Regions from separate parts of the Pseudoalteromonas sp. AS84 genome, predicted to be linked through region 2. Evidence: riboswitches for the same ligand, from Rfam matches in the RefSeq annotation. Region 2 holds a riboswitch; the other holds the start of a gene.
The links. A riboswitch is a leader RNA that binds a small molecule or an ion and turns the genes downstream of it on or off. The one in region 2 is predicted to bind cobalamin.
Positions count from the first base shown of each region.

Region 1: it holds a riboswitch for cobalamin, as region 2 does, so the genes downstream of both, WNY79_RS09415 (TonB-dependent receptor) here and WNY79_RS05540 (ABC transporter ATP-binding protein) in region 2, are expected to answer to the same signal.

Region 1 covers NZ_JBBMQY010000007.1:91,193-103,800, reverse strand. Annotated here, with positions in the region: gene argH (argininosuccinate lyase) at 1-691, shown strand, start outside; gene WNY79_RS09475 (hypothetical protein) at 956-1,156, shown strand; gene WNY79_RS09470 (hypothetical protein) at 1,173-1,706, shown strand; gene WNY79_RS09465 (hypothetical protein) at 2,712-3,230, shown strand; gene WNY79_RS09460 (hypothetical protein) at 3,223-3,750, shown strand; gene WNY79_RS09455 (hypothetical protein) at 3,752-4,267, shown strand; gene coaD (pantetheine-phosphate adenylyltransferase) at 4,300-4,791, opposite strand; gene WNY79_RS09445 (TetR/AcrR family transcriptional regulator) at 4,990-5,643, shown strand; gene thiI (tRNA uracil 4-sulfurtransferase ThiI) at 5,740-7,197, shown strand; gene WNY79_RS09435 (2-dehydropantoate 2-reductase) at 7,223-8,125, opposite strand; gene WNY79_RS09430 (VanZ family protein) at 8,118-8,471, opposite strand; gene WNY79_RS09425 (YajQ family cyclic di-GMP-binding protein) at 8,624-9,106, shown strand; gene WNY79_RS09420 (ABC transporter substrate-binding protein) at 9,266-10,051, shown strand; cobalamin riboswitch at 10,150-10,314, shown strand; gene WNY79_RS09415 (TonB-dependent receptor) at 10,351-12,177, shown strand; gene msrA (peptide-methionine (S)-S-oxide reductase MsrA) at 12,254-12,608, opposite strand, start outside.
Region 2 covers NZ_JBBMQY010000003.1:282,832-295,439, reverse strand. Annotated here, with positions in the region: gene ung (uracil-DNA glycosylase) at 60-722, opposite strand; gene WNY79_RS05560 (cobalamin-binding protein) at 719-1,579, opposite strand; gene cobO (cob(I)yrinic acid a,c-diamide adenosyltransferase) at 1,579-2,178, opposite strand; gene WNY79_RS05550 (cobyric acid synthase) at 2,171-3,655, opposite strand; gene WNY79_RS05545 (iron ABC transporter permease) at 3,660-4,664, opposite strand; gene WNY79_RS05540 (ABC transporter ATP-binding protein) at 4,666-5,478, opposite strand; cobalamin riboswitch at 5,725-5,857, opposite strand; gene WNY79_RS05535 (porin) at 5,918-6,850, opposite strand; gene WNY79_RS05530 (LysR family transcriptional regulator) at 7,017-7,889, opposite strand; gene WNY79_RS05525 (DUF413 domain-containing protein) at 7,981-8,355, shown strand; gene WNY79_RS05520 (diguanylate cyclase) at 8,441-9,676, shown strand; gene rarD (EamA family transporter RarD) at 9,693-10,610, opposite strand; gene WNY79_RS05510 (thioesterase family protein) at 10,662-11,117, opposite strand; gene recQ (DNA helicase RecQ) at 11,320-12,608, shown strand, end outside.

The DNA of each region.
Region 1 (12,608 bases), on a different contig from region 2:
ACAGCTTGCGATTAGCGAAGGTAAAACGCTTGAAGAGCTATCGCTTGAGCAGTACAAATCAGTAAACACTGTATTTGAAGACGATGTTTACCCAGTACTTGAAATTGATGCATGTATAAAAGCACGTAAAGCCCTTGGTGGGACGTCTATTGAACAAGTAACGAATGCTGTTAAAGAAGCCAAAAAAAAACAGCAAATAACGGTACGTGATGCAAATTTAGATGATGTAGAAGCAATTGCCACGCTTATACAGCATTGGGCAACGGTAGGTGAAAACCTGCCTCGTGCAAAAAGTGATATGGTGCACTCTATTAATGAGTTTGCAGTAACAGAAATAAATGGAAAAGTGTCGGGCTGTGCGTCGTTATACATTTACGATACCGGCCTTGCTGAAATACGCTCATTGGGTATAGACCCAAAAAGTAAAGTGTCGGGGCAGGGTAGACAGCTTGTAGATCATCTACTTACTAAAGCCAAAAAATTGGCACTTAACCGAGTTATTGTATTAACACGTGTACCAGATTTTTTTGAACAACAACGTTTTACTTTTTGTAGCAAAGACTCTTTGCCTGAAAAAGTAATGAAAGATTGTGAACTTTGCCTTCGTAAAGAAAATTGTGACGAAGTAGCAATGGAATATATTTTGAAGCTAAGTACACGTGCGGAGATCCCGTGTAAATACGTAGCTTAAACTCCCTGGATACAAAAACGTACGGTTATCCCTGTGCGTTTTTTTATGTTTGCAGTAAACTGGTCGGATCTGTTTGGTTTGATTATATAAGTATGTTTTGAGTGAGTTTTGATGTGTCAAAAAAAGTTGGCACATTGGTTGCTTTGTATGAGGTAGATAGCAAAATAGCTATCACTACTTTAAACAGGTGATGCATTTATCTACATAATAATGTGGTTAAAAGTTGCACCAAATATAATTAAAACTTTTACAAGGATCAATCACATGCAAGTTTCAGCTAATAGCCAAGTACAAATGCAAGCATACAACAAAACACAACAATTAAAGCCTGCAATGGAACAAACTGCTAGCCCTAAAACCCTGCAATCTGATACAGTAAGCATTTCTCAAGAGGCTATTGCTGCAGCAAGTAGTGATAGCTTACAACGCGGCGGGGGCAGTGTAATGCCTGTCAGACCAAAGTAATAATTTAAGGTTTTAAATGATTCTAACTGAGCTTTTTGGGTTGTTCTCACTGTCTGCTTTTACGATGTGGGGATTTCTGATGACTTTCTTTTTTAATGTGTTTGTATACTCATTAGATGTAAAAAGAGGTACAACTCTTCTGCTCAGTTCATTTATTATGATGATATCTTATACCTTATCTGACTACTTCTATACATGGCTTTCTATTAAAAGCTCAATATACTTGGATTGGGCTTTGTATGATATTTCTACTATTTTAGCGTTAATATGTATATATAAAATAACAGAAAAAACAACACCTTCTTTTTTGTATTTAATTGTTGGATTGTCTATAAATTCGATTTTCTTTTTTTGTATGTATTTAGATATGTATATATTCGGAAATATGGAACGATGGTTTTTTTGGGATGTTTATACATACGCAGTTAATTTAATGGACTTAATTATGATAGTCGCATTAATTGTTGATAGAGACTTCCTCGGTCTTCATAAATTAAAGAACAAAATCCTCAGCTACTTCAAGTCAAACGATACCCATAAAGTAACTTAGTTTAAAATGTACTTAACTGGTGCTTTTCTGGATTATATAAATGCTTTTACACAATGGGGCTTTTTAATGGCCTTTTTGTACTGCTTAGTATCTAGTGTCAATATTAAAAATAAATCCCTTCTCATTACATCAAGCATTATGTTGTGTTCATATTTTTTAAGTGGATACTTTACTATATTGAATGCTCCTTATTTAGATTGGATTTTATATGATTTTCTTACCATAGTAGCGATACTCTTTTTTATAAAAATTGACTTTATTAAATGTTGCCCAAGTGCCAATTTTATTCTGATAGGTTTAGTCATTAATAGCCTCCTCGCATCAGTAATGCATTACGATCTATATATTCTTTACCACTTAGATGAGTGGTGGTATTGGAGTTTTTATTCTGTTGGGAGTACTTTAATAGATGTATTGATGATGCTCTCGCTAATACTTAATAAAAATCTTATAAAAATGTCGCCTTTAAAAATTATTAATTTGAATAAAAAAAATCTTAAGAATAATGAGTGAACTCATAATTAGCCCAACAGTTTCTCTGTACATAGGTGTATTTGTACAATGGGGATTTCTTATGGCTTTTTTGTACTCCCTTGCTCATTCGATTAATAAGCCTAATAAAGAAAGAGTGTATTTGTCTTTGGTTATGAGTGTTTCATATTCGTTTAGTATATTTACAAATATGGATACGGTAACTTATCTAGATTTTTTGTTTTCCGATATTTTAACTCTCCTAGTTATTATTTCCCTTAGGCAGCTCTGGCATGATGGTATTACCTATTTATATATTATTACTGGTTTAGCTATAAACTCAGCTCTACACTTTCTCATGCATTACGACATCTATATATCAAATAATACAAGCTACTGGTGGCTTTGGAATGCTTACGCGATAGGGGTCAACGCTGCTGATTTCATAATGGTAGCTATATTTTTTATAAACAAAGATTTTTTATGCTTGATGAAATTTAGAAATGGTTTGATTACGAGTTTGAAGAGGGCATGATGGCTGACATATTGTGGGATCTGGTAGCGATTAGAGATTATGTAGGTATTTTTATTACATGGTTCTTTGTAATTGCATTTCTTTATAATTTGTCAGCAAGCATAAACAGTCCCTATAAAAATACAATGTACCTTTCTGGTATTATGATGATTTCGTACACCTTAAGTACACTGTTCGATATGGTTATAGTGTCTCACTTAAACTATTTTTACTTCGATATTGTAACTCTAATTATTATTTTTACGTTTAGGTACTACAGCCAAAGCCCAATTCCTACCGCATTTTATTATCTTGTGTTTGGTCTGAGTATTAATGCATCTTTATTTTTAGCTATGCATTACGATATAGAGATTTTAGGTACTCTATATTATTGGTGGTTTTGGAACGTTTATGTATTTGGTATGTACTTTACAGATTTGATAATGCCATTAGCGCTTATCTTTAACAAAGATTTTTTAGGTCTAGTTAAGCTTACTAAATTTTTAACTGAAAAATTTAAAAGGTCACGCAATGCATGATTTTTTATGGCAGCTGGCTAGTTTATACGACTATATAACTATTTTTACTACATGGTCTTTTGTACTCGCTTTTTTATATAATTTGTCTGCAAGCATTAACAAGTCTGACAAAAGCTGCACACAACTTGCATTCATTATGATGGTATCTTACACCTCAAGTATTTTTATGGATCCCTTGAGCAACACACCCCATTTGACCCTTTTTATATTTGATATCGTAACTATGTTTTTTCTGATTATATGGCGGATATACTTTAGTAAAAACCTCCCCGTAGCCTTTTATTATCTTTTAGTTGGACTTAGCTTTAACGCATTTGTTTTTTTTGGAATGCACTACGACAGTATTGTTTTAGGAAATTTGGATTATTGGTGGTTTTGGGCCTTATATGTAATAGGGCAAATAATTTCTGATTTAACGATGCTTTTAGTTCTCCTAATTAATAAAGACTTTTTAGGTTTGGTTGCATTAAAACGGTATTTACTTAATCGTATAAAAAACACTCATCAAAAGGTTGAATAAAATGGAGGAGCTATTTTGGCAATTAAATTCAGTTAACGAATATTTTGGAATATTTATTACATGGCTTTTTGTTTTTTCTTTTTTATTCACTCTATCAGCGGCTATTAATAAGCAAGATAAAAGCCGAGTTCACCTTTGCTTTATTATGATGGCTTCGTATACATTTAGTTTGTTTATGGACATAACTACTGCGGCTCCGCATTTAAAGTTGTTTATATTTGATGTACTAACAATTGCCGTTATTTTTATGTGGCGTATTTTTTTAGGACGTAAAATACCGTACGGATTTTATTATCTTATTGTAGGGCTTGCTATCAATGCCTCACTGTTTATGGGGATGTATATTGATAATACTCTTTATGGCAATTGGGATTTTTGGTGGTTGTGGATGCTGTATGGTTTTCTTATGCCTATTATTGATATCACTATGGCGCTAATACTAATTATCAATAAAGATTTGCTAAAACTTGTTTGGTTAATTAAAAAATTAAAATCATCTATACAAAAGCCGAATTAGCGCATACAAGTTATGCGCTAATTCGGGAAGTGTTATTGGGCACCACAGCCCAATTTAGTTTTTAGCGCTTTAACAATTACAGGGTCTACAAACTCGCTTACATCACCATTGTGGCGAGCGACTTCTTTAACGAGTGTTGATGAAATAAATGAATTTCGCTCTGCGGGTGTTAAAAATACACTTTCTAAGTCGGGGTTCAGGCGGCGGTTCATGTTAGCTAATTGAAATTCATAGTCAAAATCAGATACAGCTCTAATACCGCGAATAAGCACATTAGCATTGTGATCGCGTGCAAGATCAGCCAATAAACCAGAAAAACCAATCACCTTAACATTATCTATGTGGCTTAAAATAGAGTTTGCAAGCTCAACACGTTCTTCAAGGTTAAAGCAGGGTTTTTTACTTGGGTTATTAGCAACCGCAACTAATACAGTATCAAACATTTTAGCTGCACGTTGAATAAGGTCTGTGTGCCCATTAGTTAGTGGATCAAAGGTGCCAGGGTAAATTGCAATAACTTTCATAATGTTCACTATTTATTATTTTAGCGCTAGTTTAACAGTGTTTATGCCACAAAGCAGCCTAGCTAAAAAAGCATATAAACACTTACTTTCTTTAAACAGGTCAGTCCATGGTGGGAGTGTTTTAATGATTCATATTTGTTTATACTGTTTACCTCTTTTGAGTGTAATGTAGCCTATAGATAATTTGAGTATTAGCATATGAATACCAAGGATAAAATAATACACACCAGTATTTTGTTGTTTAACGAAAATGGTGAGCGTGCAATAACGACAAATCATATTGCATCAAACTTAGGGATGAGCCCGGGTAATCTTTATTATCATTTTAAAAATAAAGAAGACATTATCCGTCATATTTTTGCGCTGTATCGCGATCATTTAAATACTCACTTTAAACCTATTAATAAAGATGATGATGCATTTAATCATTTAACGGCTTACCTAGATTCGTTATTTGAGCTGATGTGGCGCTATCATTTTTTTTACGATAATCTCGGGGATATTCTCTCTAGAGATGCTGATTTAAAACAAGCTTATATTGATTTTCAGTTAGAGTTGTTAGAGCAAGTTCGTAAAATTATTTTAGGACTTCGCGACAGTGAAATGATTGCTATTGATGAGCAAGATGTCATTGATTTAGCACATACATTAAAGTTAACGGTTAGTTTTTGGACGCCTTATATTAAAGCCCGTAGGCCAAGTGGTACGCTTGCTGAGCAAGATATATATCATGGCATTTTAAAAGTACTTACATTATTTAGAGCGTACAGTACCGATAAAAGCATTGATAAAATGAACCTGCTACGTGAAAAATATACAGAATTAGCGCAACAAGCCCCAACTGTTGTTTAGCCTTTGCTCTTGGTTGTTTCCTAGGCGCTGAATTTTTTGCTATAATCCCGCGCCAAATGCCTGGGAGCGCGAATTCCCGCAGTCTAAGAGTGAACTATGCTTAAATTTATCGTCAAACTACATCCTGAAATAGCCATTAAAAGCCGTTCGGTCCGTAAACGCTTTACTAAAGTGTTAGAAAATAACATTAAAATTGTATTGCGACGTGTTGACGAAAAAGTACAAGTAAGAAATAACTGGGATAACATTTCAGTTGTTACGAAACTTGAAGACGCACAAGTTCGTCTTGATTTTATCGATAGCCTTAAACGCATCCCTGGCATTGTTCAATTTATTGAAGTAACCGAAACACAATTCGAAACTCTTGATGATATCTACCAAAAAACAATAGCGTTAGTTGGTCATACAATTGTAGGTAAAACCTTTTGTGTTCGTGCAAAGCGTATAGGTCAACACGACTTTACCTCAACTGATTTAGAGCGTTATGTTGGTGGTGGATTAAATCAACATATCGAAGGCGCAAGCGTAAAGCTTAGCCGCCCAGAAGTAACAATACGCTTAGAAGTAAAAGATGATAAAGCTTACATTGTTTCGCAAACACATTTTGGTATGGCTGGTTTTCCGCTGCCAACGCAAGAAGATGTGCTTTCGCTTATGTCGGGTGGTTTTGACTCTGGCGTAGCAAGTTACCAAATGATTCGTAAAGGCGCGCGCACACACTTTTTATTCTTTAACCTTGGTGGCGCAGCCCACGAAATTGGCGTTAAGCAAGCAAGTTACTACTTATGGAAAAAATACAGCTCTACGCATAAAGTTAAATTTGTAACGGTTGATTTTGAACCTGTTGTTGCTGAAATATTAGAAAACGTTGAAAACAGCCAAATGGGTGTTGTACTTAAACGTATGATGATGCGCGCGGGTAGTGTAGTTGCCGAAAAGTTAAACATTCAGGCACTTGTCACTGGTGAAAGTATTGGCCAAGTATCTAGTCAAACATTAGCGAATTTAAGTGTGATTGACCGTGTTACTGAAACACTTATTTTACGTCCGCTTATTCAACACGATAAGCAAGAAATTATTAATATTGCTCGCCAAATTGGTACAGCCGAAATGGCAGAAACAATGCCTGAATACTGTGGTGTTATTTCCAAAAAGCCAACCGTTAAAGCCAAAATAGACGTTATTCTTGGTGAGGAAGAAAAATTCGACTTTGATGTACTTGATACCGTTGTAAACAACGCACGTATAATGGATGTGCGTGATATTGATGTAGAAGCAAAGCAAGAACTTAAAGAGGCTGAGTCGGTTGCTGATTTACCTATAGGCTCTGTAGTAGTTGATATTCGCTCTCCTGAGGAAGAAGAAGCTGCGCCCTTAGAAATTGATGGTATTGAAGTGGTGCATTTACCGTTTTTCCGTCTGGCGACTAAGTTTGGTGATTTACCAAAAGACACTGACTATTATTTATATTGTGATAGAGGTGTAATGAGCCAACTACAGGCACTTATGCTGCACGAACAAGGCTTTGAAACTGTAAAAGTTTATCGTCCGTAAAGTAAAAAACTTATATAAGCGTGGTTTATACCACGCTTTTTTTTGCCTGAATTTTAGCAAGCAACTCATCATTGTAAGGTGTTGGAATACCGTGGAGTTTACCTTGTTGGCTAATATAGCCACATATAGCTGATATTTCAGTTTCTCTGCTATGCGCTACGTCTTGCTGCATTGAAGAGTAATTGTCAGACGTTAATTCCATTATTTTATAAGCGGTATTAAGTGCTTTAATCAATGGGATATTAAGCCCTTGTACCTTTGCTATATTGCATGCTTCAGTGAGTGCATTAAAAATTATAGCGTTGTACTTAGGTGCGCGTAAATCACCATTTTTTACATTATTTAAGGCGCTTAATGGGTTAATAGCAATATTTACGAGTAGTTTTTCAAAACGAAGCTGCTGAATGTTATTAGTAAACTTTAGGTTGGGTATTACTTTAAAAATATCAGCTATTGGCGCACTATTTTGAAAAGCTAATTCATTACAGTCACCAATAACGCTTTGCCCTTCACCAGTGTGCTGCACAATGTATTGGTTTGATTTAAAGCCCGCTATACTTGTAGTTAAAAAGTAGAGCGCTTGGTGAGTGCTTAGTTGGCTATTTACCTCATCAACATTACCCATTCCATTATGCGAAAGTACAACAGAGCAATGATTTGGTAAAAGCGGCTTTATTTGTGAAAATGCATCAAGTACTTGAAAGGCTTTAACGGTAAATAAAACAACATCAAATTCAGCTGCTTTATTTAGCTGATTTAATGAAATAAATTGTGCGTCAATTTTTTTAGATGCGCTTTTACCTCGACTATAAAAGCGGGTATTTGTTGGGCTCTTGCGAGTTAAAACACTGACATTATGCGACGCGCTTAGAAAATGGCTAAGTAACAAGCCAATAGCACCATCGCCAACAATTAAAATATTAGCCATATGGGTTCTTTTTTCGAGGTGTAAAAATTACTCTAAGTAAAAAGTAGCTTGCAGCACCTGCAAAATCAGCAAAAAAATCACCGAGTGATGCTTGCCTATATGGAAGTGCATCTTGCATTATTTCTATAGAAGCGCCATAACCAGCCAATAAAAGTATTTGCGCATATAAAGGAAGCTTAAACGCTTTATCCATTATTATGGCTAGTATAAAAAAAATCCCAAAATGGGCGACTTTATCAACATGAGGAAATAAATTTACAACGCCACCTTTTACTTCTTTGGCAAATAAAAAGGTAAAAGCTACTATGCTGATTAAAAAAATTGCTTGATAAACACGCCTTGTCACGACAAATCCTAAAATCGCTTAAAAAAGAAACTGGATTATATCAAACTAAATTAGTATCGCACCTGAACAAGATGCAGAAAAATGTAAATATTTATAATTTTAGCGTTATAATTGCGACATAAAATTAAGATTAAATAGTTAGGAGCAAACCAATGCCTTCATTTGATATTGTATCTGAAGTAGAAATGAACGAAGCTAAAAACGCAGTTGATAATGCAAATCGTGAGCTAGAGACCCGCTTTGACTTTAGAGGGGTTGATGCATCTATTGAGCTAAATGATAAAACAATTAAGCTTAAAGCTGAAGCAGACTCTCAGGTTATGCAATTATTTGATATTTTAGCAAGCAAGATATCTAAGCGTGGTATGGATGTATCAAGCTTGGAACTTCAAGATATTAGCCGCGCAGGTAAAAATGTTTTTCGTAATGTGGGCTTAAAACAGGGCATCGAAAAAGATATGGCTAAAAAAGTAGTTAAAGCCATTAAAGACTCTAAAGTTAAAGTTCAAGCTGCTATTCAAGGCGAAGAAGTTCGTGTAACGGGTAAAAAACGTGACGATCTTCAAGAGGCTATGCAAGTAGTACGCAGCGCTGAACTAGGTCAGCCTTTTCAGTTTAAAAATTTCCGCGATTAATAAAGCTTTATAAGCTTTGTAATAAAGCGCGCTTTGATTTTTTACTTTTGATTAAAGCCGCTTTATATATTCCCTTCTAAAGACCTTTCTTCGATTGATCCGCTTTTTAGTATTTAAGCTACTATATTTATTACATGTGATTTTTATACAAGGTATTAAATGAAAGCCTATCAATTATTTTTGCTATTTCTGTTAGCTCTATTTACGCAGCCTAGTTTATCAAAAGCAATTGATATTAATATATTGGTTGAAGATGGCTATTTCCCGATTGTTATTGATGCACAAACACAACGGGGGCTTGCACCTGAGTTTATAAAAATATTGAATGACTCACAGAGCGAATTTAACTTTATACTCAATTCCTTACCTGTTAAAAGGCTATCAAAGTCTGTTGAACAGGGGCATTTTGATGTTCTATTCTTAATGGCATTGCAATGGATCCCGCAATCTATGCGCTCGAATGTGATGCAAAGTAGTTTTTATATGATTACAAAAAATGAGTTATATGCGCTTAAAGAAAATGCAATAAATCAAGCTTATTTTAATGATTTACGAGCACTAACAAAAGTAGGGGTTTTAGGCTATTCGTATCACTTTGCTGGCTACAATACTGATGCATATTACTTAAGTGAGGAGCACAGTGTTAGCCTTACTATAGACGAATACAACGTGGTAAAAATGTTGTTACTAAAGCGTGCCAACATTGGCGTACTAAATAGCATTGCGTACCAGTATTTTAAAGACCAAAAAGCTTTCGATATGAGTTTGCTATACAAAAGTGAAATCCCCGATGCCGTTTTCGATACTCACTTTTTAGTTAATACTCAGCAAAGCAAAATATCAGCGTCTAAAATTGATGCTATTCTTAATTCTTCAGCTATTAAGTTCCAGATCAAAAGCCTGCTAAATAAATACGGTGTTTCTTCAAGTTTTAATATTGAGTAATACTTATAGTTAAATTGTTTTAGCTGTATAGACGTCCGTTGACATTTGTAAACAAAATGCTCACAATAGCCGCATATTTTTGAGGTGCTTGCTTAATGCTTATGCATTGGTTTTAAGGTATTGAAACTAACAGCAAGATAATCGGGAAGTTGGTGAGTTTTCATGATGACTACAAGCCCAACACTGCCCCCGCAACGGTAAAGTATTGCATATTTTTATGTGCTTACTGAGTCCGGAGACCGGCCTTGATGCAATCTTACTTACTTAAATCTTTGCGGTGGGCAAAGGTAGGGGACATCATGTTAAACAAAACAACTCTAGGCGTTGCTATTTCTGCTGCGCTTTCATTTTCTGTGTCTGCTGCAGATAATTCAATTGAAAAAATAACCGTTACTGCTAATAAATTTGAGCAATCAATCAATGATGTTTTAGCGAGTGTAAGTGTTATTGAACGCGCTGAAATAGAAGCAAGCAACGTACGCGATTTACCAACCTTATTAAGCACGCGAGTTGGTTTTCAGGTTAATCCAAACGGTGGTTTTGGCCAAAATACAGGTGTGTCACTTCGTGGTACTGGCTCTGGCGATACGCTAATTTTGATTGACGGTGTACGTACGGGTTCTGCAACACTTGGTCAAAAAGCATTAAATAATGTTCCTCTAAATAGTATCGAACGCATCGAAATTATTAAGGGCTCTCGCGCGGCTGTTTACGGCTCTGATGCACTTGCTGGCGTAATCAACATTATAACGCGTGAATCAGATAACTTATCTTTGAGTGCTACGTTTGGTTCTGATTCTTATCAAAATTATCAAGTGGCAGGCTCTGTAAAATCAGGCGATATAACAACAGCATTTAATGCAGGATTTGAAAAAACAGATAACTTTGATGTACTGCAAGGCGTAGCACCCGATGAAGATGGCTATGAAAATAAAAATCTTGGTTTTAAAGTAAATTATTCTGATGCACACTACGGCGACTTTAAGTTATTAGGTCAATACAGTGAAGGTTTCGCAGATTACGACAGTCGCTTTAGTCCAGCCGACAGTACGATTGAACGAGATGATTTTAAAAACTACCAGCTTTCTGCAGGTTGGAGTAAAAACTACACTAATCAAACGCACAGTATTGATTTAGCGCTAGCAACGGATGATTCAGACAATACATATGTCGATTTTTCAGTTGGACCAACAACAAGTACTTTTATAACTAAACGCACACAGGTTGATTATAACGGCCAATACCTACTATCTGATGAGCTTAACATTAGTGGTGGTGTTAACTGGTACAACGATGATGTATCTCATAGTTCGCAACTATTTGTTGAAGACAGCCGAGATGTACTTGCTGTGTTTGTAGGTGCTTACTACGATGCAGATAAAGTATTGGCTAATTTAACTGTTCGCCAAGATGATGACGAGCAATTTGGCGACGAAACAACGTATACAGCTGCTGCAGGTTACCATTTATCTGAAGATGCAACATTTCGTATAAGCCAAAGTACTGGCTTTAAAGCCCCTACATTTAACGATTTATATTTCCCACTTTATGGTAACCCTGATTTACAGCCTGAAAAATCAGTAAACCGTGAGTTAGGTTTGAGTGTGGACTTTGATATTGCGCAAGTTGATGTTGCAATATTTAGAAACGATATTGAAGATAAAATTGATTACGATGCAAACTTTGCATTAGCTAATATCGATGAAGCACGTTATGAAGGGGTTGAATTTAGCTTATCTCAGCAGTTTTTTGGTTTTGATAGCAACCTTAACTTTGCTTATTTAAGTGCAGAAGACGAAGAAACGGGCGCAGAGTTACGTAATGTTGCTAAACGCACATTTAACTGGGAACTTGCAAAACAGTTTGGTGCTTTTGATGCAAGGTTAGACATGCAATACCGTAGCGACCGAGAAGGTGCAGTAACGCGTTTAGGCTCTTACACGCTGTGGAATTTAGCGGGTAATTACCAAGTAAATGAACACATTGAGGTTTCGCTTCGTGTAGAAAACTTATTTGATAAAGAGTATAACGCGGTTGACTCAAACGCTGATTTTACAACGGGTCAAGTGTATTACTACAACACACCAGAGCGCCGCTTTTTTGCAGGCGCAAGTTACCAGTTTTAATCGCTTTTAATAGTTAAAGAGTAAAAAGACAAAAGCCCGATTTAAATCGGGCTTTTTACTATGTGACTAAACTTAGTTACTCAGTTAAAAGCTCTTTAAATACGGTTTCAAACTTATGTAATTTAGGTGCGATTAAAATACTGCAGTAACCCTGCTGTGGGTTTTCGTTATAGTAATCTTGATGGTAATGCTCTGCTGGATAATACATAGCGGCAGGGCTGACTTCTGTCACAATTAGCTCACTCACATGGCTTTGCAGTTGAGCTATCATTTCATTGGTTTGCTTTAGTTGGGCTTCATCGTGATAGTAAACAACGCTTCTATATTGTGTGCCTATGTCGTTACCTTGTCGATTCAGCTGTGTTGCATCATGCAAAGTGAAAAACATTGCCAGCAGTGTTTCAAAGCTAACGACAGTTGCGTCAAATTCA
Region 2 (12,608 bases):
TTTTTAATGCGCTGAAAATAGCTGCATGAGATAAATTTATTATTCAGAGCCCAGGTTATTTACACCTGCCAGTTAATCGGTTTTTCATCTTGGGCTTGTAATAGCTCATTCGTTTTTGAAAAATGCTGACAGCCAAAAAAGCCTCTATGCGCCGAAAGCGGCGATGGGTGTGGCCCTTTTAAAATATGATGGCGAGCGCTATCTATGCCTTTCCCTTTTTTTTGTGCATGTGCACCCCATAAAATAAATACCACACCTTCGCAGTGTTTATTAATATGCGCTATTACATTATCGGTAAATTGCTCCCATCCTAAATGCTTATGAGAATGCGCTTGCCCTTGCTCAACTGTCAATACTGTATTGAGTAGAAATACACCCTGATCTGCCCAACTTTGCAGGTACCCGTGTTCAGGAACAGCAAAACCGCTGATATCGGTAGCTAACTCTTTGTACATATTTTTAAGCGACGGCGGCAGCTTTTTTACATCAGGCAATACCGAAAAACACAAGCCATGCGCTTGCCCTTCTCCGTGGTATGGGTCTTGTCCTAAAATTACAACGCGGATGTCATTTAGTGCTGTGGCATCAAAAGCACTAAATACTTGAGGTTCAGGCGGATAAACAGCAACACCTTCATTGCGGCGATTAGCCACATACTCTAACGTTTCCTGCATGTAAGGTTGCTGTAATTCACTTTCTAAAAATGTAGCCCAATCGCTCATTGTGTACTCTTAATCTGTTTACGTGATGCGTCTATTTTATCACACATATCCGCGAGTCCATCTAGCATCCGCGGAGTAAAACGATGTAATAAATCGGCATTCACGCTAATAAATTGATCATTTTTAACAGCGGGCACTTCTGGCCACTTTTGCCAATTAACAACCGGCTGTGGTGTTTTTGATTTTTCATCAGGGATAATAATAACTTGTGGCTTAGTAACAATGACATTTTCGATACTAATTTGCGGGTAATCTGTAACGCTCTGTGCAAATACATTACTTACATGGCATGTTTCAATCAGTTGGCTTATCCATGTATTTTTACTTACTGTCATCATGGGCTCAGCCCATAACTGATAAAACCCGGTAATATTTTTTTTATCTTGCTGGCTTTTAACAATACCATTTAGCTTATGTTTAAATGCATTTGCCGCTTGCTGGCTTTGCTTAATGTTCCCTGTAAATTCACCAAAAGTAAGTAACTCGTCGGCTACACCAGCGATTGTGGTGGGATTACTTAAATATACTTTTATGCCAAGGCACTCTATTTGGGCTAAATCTTCGCTTTGATTTCCGCTTTTCCACGCAATTACTAAGTCAGGTTTAAGCGCCAACACTTTTTCAAGTGAGATACCGTAATAACCGCCTATGCGCTCAATACTTTTAGCCTCAGCAGGATAGTCGGCGTAATCAACCGTGCCCACAATATTATCGCCCGCCCCTATGGCAAATAGATTTTCGACTATATGTGGTGCAAGCGCGATTATTCGCAGTTTTTTAGAATCATTAACCTGCTCTGCAAGTGCACTGCCCGATACACTAAAAAGCAGTAGCCCAATAAAAAACGCTTTAAACATTAGTAATCAAACCCTTCGAGCGCTTTTATGCCTGAGTCGAATGCGTGCTTTACATTACGCACTTCGCTTACTGTGTCGGCAAGGTCGGTTAAAGTACGGTGCGCTGCACGCCCGGTAATAATAACTGACTGCATTGGCGGGCGGTTATTAAGCGCTGTTACTACTTCATCTAAATCAACGTAGCCGTAGGTCACCATATACGTAAGCTCATCGAGTAATACTAAATCAATACTGCTATCAGCAAGCATGCGTTTTGACTCTTGCCATGTTGCTTGCGCGGCTGCGGTATCGGCTTCTTTATTTTGCGTATCCCAGGTAAAACCGGTGTTCATTACAACAAACTCAACACCTGCACCTTGTAATAAATTACGCTCGCCACATTCCCAAGTACCTTTAATATATTGGCAAACGGCTGCTTTTTTACCATGCCCAACACAGCGAGCTACAACGCCAAAACCTGAGGTTGATTTACCTTTACCATTACCCGTAATAACCTGAAAAATACCTTTTACATCTTGCGCGGCTGCAACGCGCGCATCCACTTGTTCTTTTACTTTTTGTTGGCGTTTTTGGTGTTTATCGTTGTTTTGTTCAGTCATTATTGTGCCCTTCATAAATCGAGATAATTTGCTGTATATTTAAATGCGTTTCGCACATGGTTGCTAATCTTTCTAACTGCTGCTCGCGATGAGTGGCAATACTAATTGGATTAATTGAGGCACCTGGTTTTACCCATTTTAAAATTTGCGATGTAGCATCGGCTTCATCAAACAAGCCATGTAAATAGGTGCCTGCAACGGCATTATCATCGCTAATAAAGCCATCTGTTTTAAAGCCATTTGGGTGGCTTTTATTAAAGGTTATAAATGGCTTATTAAGCGCTGCACCTTGGCTAATTCCTGCATGTATTTCGTAACCACTACAGGGTGTTGATTGGTTATTTAAAAGTAGTGTAGCGGTTATTTTAGTTAATACTTTTTGTGCTGTCAGCGTGGTTTCAAAATCGCATAGAGCAAGTCCATTTACTTGCTTTAATGACGATTCAATACCATCGGGATCGTTGAGCGTATTGCCTAGCATTTGCATGCCGCCACAAATGCCAAGTACTTTTCCACCATAGCGTAAGTGGCGTTTAATTTGAGTGTCCCAGCCTTCATTTTTCAAAAAGGTTAAATCGCCCAGTACATTTTTACTGCCAGGGAGAATTATCAGATCAACGTCTGGGATAGTTTGCGTGTGGCGCACATAATTTATATTAATATTGGGGTGCAAACGCAGTGCATCAAAATCAGTATGGTTACTAATGTGGGGAACAAGTAGCACTGCAATATTAATTGTGGCGTTGGTTACATTATTATCAATGGCGACGGCGTCTTCAGCATCAAGCGCAAGATCGTGCAAATAAGGTAATACGCCAAGTACGGGTTTGTTTGTGTATTCTTCAAGCCAATCAAGCCCACCTTGCAGCAAACTTATATCGCCTCGAAAGCGGTTTATAACAAAGCCTTTTACTCGTGCCTGTTCTGACTCGCTTAGTAGCGCTAATGTACCCACTAAGTGTGCAAACACACCGCCTTTATCTATATCGGCAATAATAATAACGGGGCAATCTACCTCTTCGGCGTAACCCATATTGGCAATATCGTTTTCACGCAGGTTTATTTCAGCAGGACTCCCTGCCCCTTCAACAAGGAGTAAATCAAAGCGTTTAGCTAAGCGGTTATGTGAGGTAATTACCGCATCCATCGCCACTTTTTTATAGTCGTGATATTTGCCCGCTTCCATATTACTAATGGCTTTTCCATGAATAATAACTTGCGCGCCCGTATCGCTATTAGGTTTAAGTAAAATAGGATTAAAGTCTATTTCGGGCTCGACTTTAGCGGCTATTGCTTGCAAGGCTTGCGCACGGCCAATTTCTCCGCCACCTTTTGTTACCGCGCTATTAAGTGCCATATTTTGTGGTTTAAAAGGCGCAACCTTTACCCCTCGCTTAGCAAACACTCTGCAGAGGGCTGCAACTAGGGTGCTTTTACCAGCATCTGATGTAGTGCCTTGAACCATTAAGGTTTTCATGGAATTACCCCCTTCGCTTTCTAAAAAATAATAAACTTAAAAAGAACACGCTACCAATAGCAGCGGTAATAACGCCCACAGGCAATTCTTGGTTTTTTAGTAAGGAGCGCGAAAGTACATCAACCCACACCATAAATGTACCGCCCACTAAGCTGGTTACAAGCAATCCCGCGTTGGTGCCTTGGGAGATAAAAAAGCGCACAATATGCGGTACCATTAATCCTACAAACCCAATACCACCACACATAGCCACCAGCACAGCGGTAATTAATGAGCTTAAAACTAGCATAAGTATTCTAAAGCGCTGGACTCTGACACCTAATGTAATTGCGCTTTCATCGCCAAGTAACATGGCATTGAGTTGTCTTCTAAAGCTCAGCATTACAAACGTACACAATGTAATTACCAATAAAGGCAACCAAAGCGTAGCCCACTGCGCACGAGCAAAGCTGCCCAGTGTCCAAAATAAAATAGCGGCTACCGCCTGAGGGTCACTCCAATAAAGCAACAAACTGGTAAACGCACTAAATAAAAACGATAGAGCAACGCCAGCTAATAGCATTGATTCTACCTGTGCACTTTGCTGCCTACCTGCAATAAGAATTAATAAACTCATAGCGAGTAAGCTACCTAATAACGCTGCTGCCGATAACATAAAACCTGCACTAATACCTGCTAGCGCCATAAGTAACACCACGCCAAATGAAGCACCCGACGATATACCAAATAAGTAAGGGTCGGCTAGCGGGTTGCGCGTTACCGTTTGTAAAATAAGCCCCGCAATTGCTAAACCAGAGCCTGCTAAAAAAGCGAGTAATGTGCGTGGCATTCTTAGTTCAAAAATAATACGCGTATTAAAAGACGCATTATTTGAGAGCAAAAAACTATTAAGTACGTCTTGAAGTGAGGTATCTGCTGCGCCAAAACTAAGTGCTGCAAATAAGCTAAATAAAGCAGCTGCAGCACTTATAAATAACGCAAGTGATTGGCGAGTATTAACTGTGCTCATATTATTTGTAACCATAAAAGTAAGTGATATGAGGAATGCTATTTCCCGACTTCGATATTTGCGGGTGGTTATTTACTTGGGCGCAGACACCAAAAACCTCACCTAGCATGTTTTCGGTTAATACCTCACTTGGCGCGCCTGAATGCGTAATTTCACCATTTTTAATAACCACTAGTTCATCGCACATTGCAGAGGCTAAGTTTAAATCATGAAACGATGCAAACACCGTTACACCCAACGATTTAGCAAGCTCCATTACCTGTATTTGGTATTTAACATCTAAATGGCTAGTTGGCTCGTCCATTATTAACAACTGAGGTTGCTGAACTATGGCGCGGGCTATCAAGGCACGTTGCTTTTCACCGCCGGAGAGTGATTCAAAGCTTTGATCACTATGATCTGCCAACCCTACGGTATTGATAGCTTGAATAACTTTTTGTTTATCAGTGTTAGTTACTGAGCTAAATAGCGATTTATGAGGCGTTAGCCCAAGCGCAATAACATCAAATACGCTTAAGTTAAATTGCGACGGGGTTTCTTGTAAAACAACCGCTACTTTTTTTGCGTACTCATCGCTTTTTAGCTGCCAAATATCTGTGCTGTTAAATTCTACAACGCCATTACTTGGTTTATTAAAACGATATAGACAACGCAATAAGCTCGATTTACCTGCGCCATTGGGACCAATCAAACCAACAAATTTACCTGTGGTTATTTTAAGGTTTATTTTTTTTAGAATCGTTTTATTGCCAATACCCCACGATACGTTTTTAACGTTTAGTAATGGTGTATTTAATGGCGTTTGAGTGTGCAATAGTCAGTCCTAGGCTAGGTTAAACTCACTAAAAATGCGATAAAAATACTAATGCACTACAAGAAAAAAATGAGTAAACCCGCTCGTTAAAAAAATTCATACCAATTGCATTAAATTAGTGAGCTATTACAGCAACAAATAAATAGCTTAATAACAAGGCGAAATTATGGCATATAGTTGTTATATATGAATAATTTTTAACAAAGTTAGTAAGTTATTTAATTCGCTAGAAAGATCATGTTTTTAATAAAATTGGTATTATACCATTTGTATCTGACTTACAGCTCAGCTGCTTACAGTTGCGGGAACAGTCGAGGACTCGCACCTCATTCCAAATGAAGCTCTATTATGGGCGGCTAAGTAAATAATTTAAAGCAAAAAAAACCGCACTCAAAAGAGCGCGGTTAAAAAGGGAGTGTTTTAATAATTTAGCGAATAGTTAAAACTTGTATTCCATACCTAAGCCTACGTAGTCTTGGTCAACGTTGTTGTCCATATCGAAGCTTGAGTAAAAACCAAATACTTTAATGTTTTTATTTAATTTGTGATCAAGACCAACTGAAATTGCTGACTTATCGTCGCTGTCGTCAAAGTCCATATCTTGGTATTGCACTTTAAATGTGTTGTTACCCATGCTGTAAGCAGCATTTAGCAAGTAACCATCCGCCTCTGCGCTGCCATCTACTGCTTCTTGTGTTTGGTACATTGCACCCAATTTAAAGTTTTCAACTTTACCTTGGATTGATGCACGCACTACATCGTAGCCATTTACTTCACTATCGGCTGCAATAGAGGCGTATACCGCGCTCTTTTTAAGTGCAACGTCACCGTAGGTCACCGCCATTGAGTAACCGTTATCAGCGTCTACATCATCTTCAGCTACAAAAGTAGCAAGTACTTTAAAGCCTTCGTATGAGTTTGATGAATAACTAACTGTATTTCCTAAGCGGTTTTCACCTTTAAATACATTTTTAATGTCGCCTTCAAGGTCGTTAAATAAATCCAACTTGCCTTGAGATTGCTTAAGCGCAGTATCGTTACGACCAATAACTACTTGGCCAAACGCACCTTTTAAACCAACGTATTGGTTACGCGCAGAAATATTGTCGTCGTTATCGCCTTTTGAATCAGCATCAGACACATCAACTTGAAACTCAAACTTATATACCGCTTCTAAACTATCATTTATTTTTTCAGAACCTTTAACACCAAGACGAGATGCATTACTTTTTATCTCAGTAAAAGACCCTTCGCCATCATCTGATGATTGCACTGTTACATTCGCTTTACCGTAAATGTCTACGTCGGCAAGTGCATTAAAAGATAAACCACTTAATAGTGCTAAGCATAAGCTCGATTTTACAAATTTCATGTTATTTCCTTGGATAATCACAAAAGACTAATTTTTAAAACTGCTGCATTTTGTCATCGCTAAATGACATTAATATTACAATGGAAATATTAATGTCTTTTTTTATTAATAAAAATGCATTAAATGTGAAATCAAAATAACATGAAAGTTTAATAAATGGTCTCTCTTACTTACTTTGCTTTAAAGACAAGCTTGGCGTCATTTGCGAAAGTAAATTAACTAAGGTTTCTATTAGCTCTTTTTGCTCGTTGTCTCTGTGGTATGCGATAAATACGTCTCTTGAGGTGTTTTCTACCCCTTTAACATGAAACAACTCACCTTTTTCTAAATGCCCTTCAACCAATACTTGAGGTATAAATGCACTACCACCACATTGCAGTATTAAATCAAGTGCAATACGTCCTGTGCTAGTTCTAAAGTAAGGTGGCGTTTTTCCTGTAAACTGGCGTGCATGCCAAAGAGAAAAAGTAGTTCCCCAATCAACATACACATATTGATTATCAAAAAAGTTTTCGTTGGTTGCTGTGTCATATCCGCTTACAGGAATGATTGGCAACTCACAAATTCGCTCTACTACTAACTCGTCTACTTTTGGTGGATCAAACAATATTGCCAAATCAAGCGTGCGCTCTAATAATAGTCGAGTGCTTTCTTGTTGTGCTTTAACTTCTGCAACCAACGACACGCCCGGCATCGCCGATACAATATTTGTTATACCAAACTGTAAAAAAGCATCCCAAATATTAGGCGTTCCTGCTAAGCTAATTTGCTTATGCATATTATCGGCAAGCGCAACATCTACTTTGGCGCGCTGCATACCTGTAATAATCATTTGCGCGTGCGGTAATAAGCGCTCACCTGGTGCGGTAAGTTGAATATTGTTGCGCTGACGTATAAATAAATTAACACCAAGCCCTTGCTCTAATTGGCGAATTCTAAAGCTCACTGCAGACTGCGTAATATAAAGGTTTTCGGCCGCTTTACCAAAGTGACGCGTACGCACTACTTCAACGAATGTTTTTAATAAATCGATATCCAATTTTTTATCCTCACGATAAAAATAATTTGTTTAATAAATTGCCAAACTTGCATCATACTCCAGCTAATTAATAGGGTATGAGGATAAAGCTATGAGCAATAACATTTCATTACTACGCCAAGCATTTGTTAGCCAACGTCAATTTTATGATGATCAGAATTTTCCACGTGGCTTTAGCCGCAGCGGAAACTTCACCTTATTAGAAGCCAGTATATTAGAACAACACGGTGTTGTTTTAAGAGGCTTATATAGCAAAACAATTGAGCCGCAAAACGAACATCAAGAACAGTTTGTAGCAGTAGTCACTGGCTCACAAGAACCTACCAACCCAATCGAACGAGCTTGGGTAAAATACTTAAAGCTAACGACCTGTAAAACTAAATTTCATACTTTATTTGGCCGTTCAAAAATGTCAGGGCCAGCACCAATTAGCCAAGAGTATTATTCAGAAGCGGATAACCTGTAAGTACTTAAGTTATTTGCTTTTTTGCGTTTTAACAGTTACAACTTGTATAAGCAAATATTTTTGCAAAATATAAACAAGGTGTTACGTGACGCGAAAAATACTAATAGTTGAAGATACACCTGCAATGGCGCGAGTGCAAAAGCACATCGCGCTTAAAGCAGGTTATAAAGTTGATATAGCTGAGTCATTAGCACAAACAAAAGAGCTTATAAGTAAAAATAGCTACTTTTGTGCTGTAGTCGACTTTATATTACCTGATGCCCCATCAGGTGAAGCAGTACCGTGTACTGTTAAGGCTGACATTCCAACTATTGTAATGACGGGTAATATTGATAAACAAACCCGCGATACAGTCGAAAAATATCCAATCATTGATTACATCATTAAAGAAAACAAACAAGCGTATCAATACCTCGAAAGACAATTACTTAGATTAACTCGCAACGAAAATGTAAAAGTGCTTGTTGTTGATGATTCTGCATCTACACGTACTTACATTTGCAGCTTGCTTGCACGTCATAAATATCAAATTCTACAAGCCGAAGACGGTATAGAAGCACTAGCCGCGCTTGAAGCCTCACCTGATATATCTGTAATTATTACTGATAACGAAATGCCAAACATGAATGGTGATGAACTATGCACTGAAATTCGTCGTTTATATGACAACGATGAAAAAGTGATTATTGGTGTTTCTGCCGCAGACTCGTCTGATTTATCAACGTTGTTTTTAAAAAATGGTGCAAACGACTACCTTCGTAAACCTTTTAATAATGAAGAGTTTTATTGTCGTCTAAGCCAAAACGTCGATATGTTAGAGCTTATGGCCACAATAAAACGGCAAGCTAACACTGATTATTTAACTAATTTACCTAATCGCCGTTACTTTTTTGAAGAAACCAATAAGTCACTTAAAAAGATTAAAAGTAAGCAAGGTTCAGGATCCTTAGCAATGCTTGATATTGATCATTTTAAAGTGATTAATGACACACACGGACATGATGTAGGCGACGAAGTATTAAAAGGGCTTTCTATTTGCTTTAGTAAATATTTTAAAAAGTATTTAGTAGCGCGTTTAGGTGGTGAAGAATTCGCAGTGTACTTTGCCGACACTGATAAACAAGAAGCACTAAAAAGGCTTGAAGGTTTTAGGTATTTTATAGAAATGAATAGCCAAGAATTTAGTAAAGCTAAAATTAAATTTACTATCTCTATTGGCTTCTCAAACGGGCCTGTTTATCAAATTGATGAACTATTAAAACAGGCCGATTTAAAACTTTACGATGCTAAAGAATCTGGTCGTAATAAAGTAGTTAGTTAACCATTTTATTAGTTAATTATACTTCTGCGGCTGTAATAGCCGCTTTTTTACGTTTACGTGATTGATGATAAGAATCCCAACTAAAAATAGCTAATGCACTCCAAATACATGCAAACGTTACTACACGCTCCGCATCAAAAATTTCACCGTAAAACACCACTGCTAATATAAACATTAGGCTTGGTCCAATGTACTGAAAAAAGCCAAGTGTAGTGTATTGCAAGCGCTTAGCTGCACCAGTAAAACACAGTAATGGTAATGTAGTTACAATACCGGCACTAATCAGTAATGCATTTGTATGCCAATCGTTGGCTGGTAGGCTTGAAGTTGGTGTCGGCACCATTAACCACCAATAAATGAGTGCAACAGGCAGTAATATAAGTGCTTCAAGTAAAATACCAGGCAGAGCTTCAACAGGTAACTTTTTACGTATTAAACCATAAAGCGCAAACGATATAGCCAATGAAAATGCCACTACCGGAAACGAGCCAAAACTAATTAACTGCAGTACAACACCACTAAAGGCAAGTGCCACTGCTACGCCTTGAAACTTACGCAGGCGTTCACCTAAAAAGAGCATTCCCAGCAATACATTTAAAAGAGGGTTTATGTAATAGCCCAAACTCGCATCAAGCATATGGTTATTATTTATAGCCCATATAAATAAACCCCAGTTAAACCCAAGCAGCGCAGAGGTAATAACAAGCATAAGCAAAAGCTTAGGCTGAACAATGATGCGTTTTACTTTGTCCCAATACTTTAAAACACTTACTACCAGTACTAAAAATACAACCGACCAAACAACCCGATGCATTAAAATTTCAAAGGCAGTAACATGCTGAATTAACTTAAAGTATATTGGCGCAAGACCCCACATAAAAAAAGCAAGACAAGCAAAAATAGCACCTTTACGCTGCTCGGTATCAATCGACATAATAAACACTTAGTGATTTAAAAGGCCGCTAGTTTACTTGCCACGCGCGTTTTATCCAACTAAATACGTACCAGTTCCAAAAGCAATTTGAACAGATTGTTCGTTATGCAATTCCATTCTACACACACATACTTTATTGCCTGAGCGAATAAGTGTGGCACTTGCTATAAAGCTCTCCCCTTTTCCTGGGCGCAAATAATCAGTTCGTAAATCGATAGTGCCAAGGGTTGCTAGCTTTTGCTGTACACTCTTAATGTCTATATCGGTTAGCTTATCAATTACACTCGCTGCCGCGAGCATACCTCCTACGTTGTCGAGAACGGCTGAAATAACGCCACCATGTAATATTTTTTGCGCAGGGTTTCCTATAAATACGTCTTGCCAAGGAAAACTTATTTTTGCTTGCTCTGGAGTAAGTGACTCAACCGAGATATTTAAAAACTGATTAAATGGCATGCCATTTACAAACAATGCGCCCACTTGTTCAATTAACATTTCTTTATTCATTATTATTCTCTATGTTTAAACTGGTACGATGAGTAAAGCACAACTTAAGCAAAACTACGAGGCTCTCGTTAAGTCATTTTAAATAAGCCTGATATTAAAAAGCTATTTCAACCCTAGCAGAGTTAAATTTACTTACAATAGGGGTAAGGTTAAGTAACTCAGCTAAAGACATCTCACTAAAAAACCACTAAAATACCCGCCAATGAATACATCAACTCCCTCTTCGAGCACACTAGTGCGTAAACCCGAAACTGTCCTCAAACAAGTGTTTGGCTACAGTGAATTTCGCGACGGTCAAAAAGCAGTTATTGACGCTGCTATTAATGGTCAAGACTCTCTGGTATTACTACCTACCGGCGGCGGAAAATCAGTATGCTATCAAATTCCTGCTTTAGTGCTTGAGGGTGTAACTATTGTTATTTCTCCACTTATATCGCTTATGCAAGATCAGGTAACACAACTGCAAGCACTTGGAGTAAAAGCAGCTTACGTTAATAACAGCTTAGCGCGAGAAGAGCAGCAATTAGTGTATCAACAGCTTCATCAGGGGCAAATTAAGCTTTTATATGTGGCACCTGAAAAAGTATTACAACGCGAATTTTTAGAACGCTTATCACATTTAAATGTGAGTTTATTTGCCATTGACGAAGCGCATTGTGTGTCGCATTGGGGTCACGACTTTAGGCCTCATTACTTTAGATTAAATGAATTAAAGCAGCGTTTTGCACACGTCCCCATGATGGCGCTAACTGCAACTGCCGATAAAGCCACCCGTTTTGATATAGTTGAACAACTAAAACTACAACAGCCTTATATCCATACTGGCAGCTTTGATCGCCCTAATATTCGCTACACCATAGAAGAAAAATTTAAACCTATGGTGCAATTGCTTCGTTACTTAAAAGAGCAAAAAAGCCAAAGTGGTATTATTTATTGCACCAGCCGTAAACGTGTAGACGACATTGCCGAAAAATTGGCTGATGCAGGGTTAAACGCTGCCGCTTACCATGCTGGTATGAGTAATGAGCAACGACAGTTTGTTCAAACTGGTTTTGCCCGTGACGATATTCAAATAGTGGTCGCAACCGTTGCCTTTGGTATGGGTATAAATAAGCCTAACGTGCGTTTTGTACTGCATTACGATATTCCAAAAAGTATAGAGTCTTACTATCAAGAAACAGGTCGAGCTGGGCGAGATGGACTCGCAGCTGAGGCCATAATGTACTTTGATCCAGCTGATATTGGCCGCGTAAGACGCTTTTTTGAAGACATAGACGACGAACAACGCCGCCGCGTAGAAGAACAACGCTTTAATGCAATGGCAAGCTTTGCAGAAGCACAAACGTGTCGTAGGCAAATATTACTTAATTACTTTAGTGAATATCAACGCGAGCCTTGCGGCAACTGCGATATTTGCTTAAACCCGCCAAAAAGCTTTGATGGTACCTTAGTCGCCCAGCAAGCACTTTCGTGTGTATATAGAGCTGACCA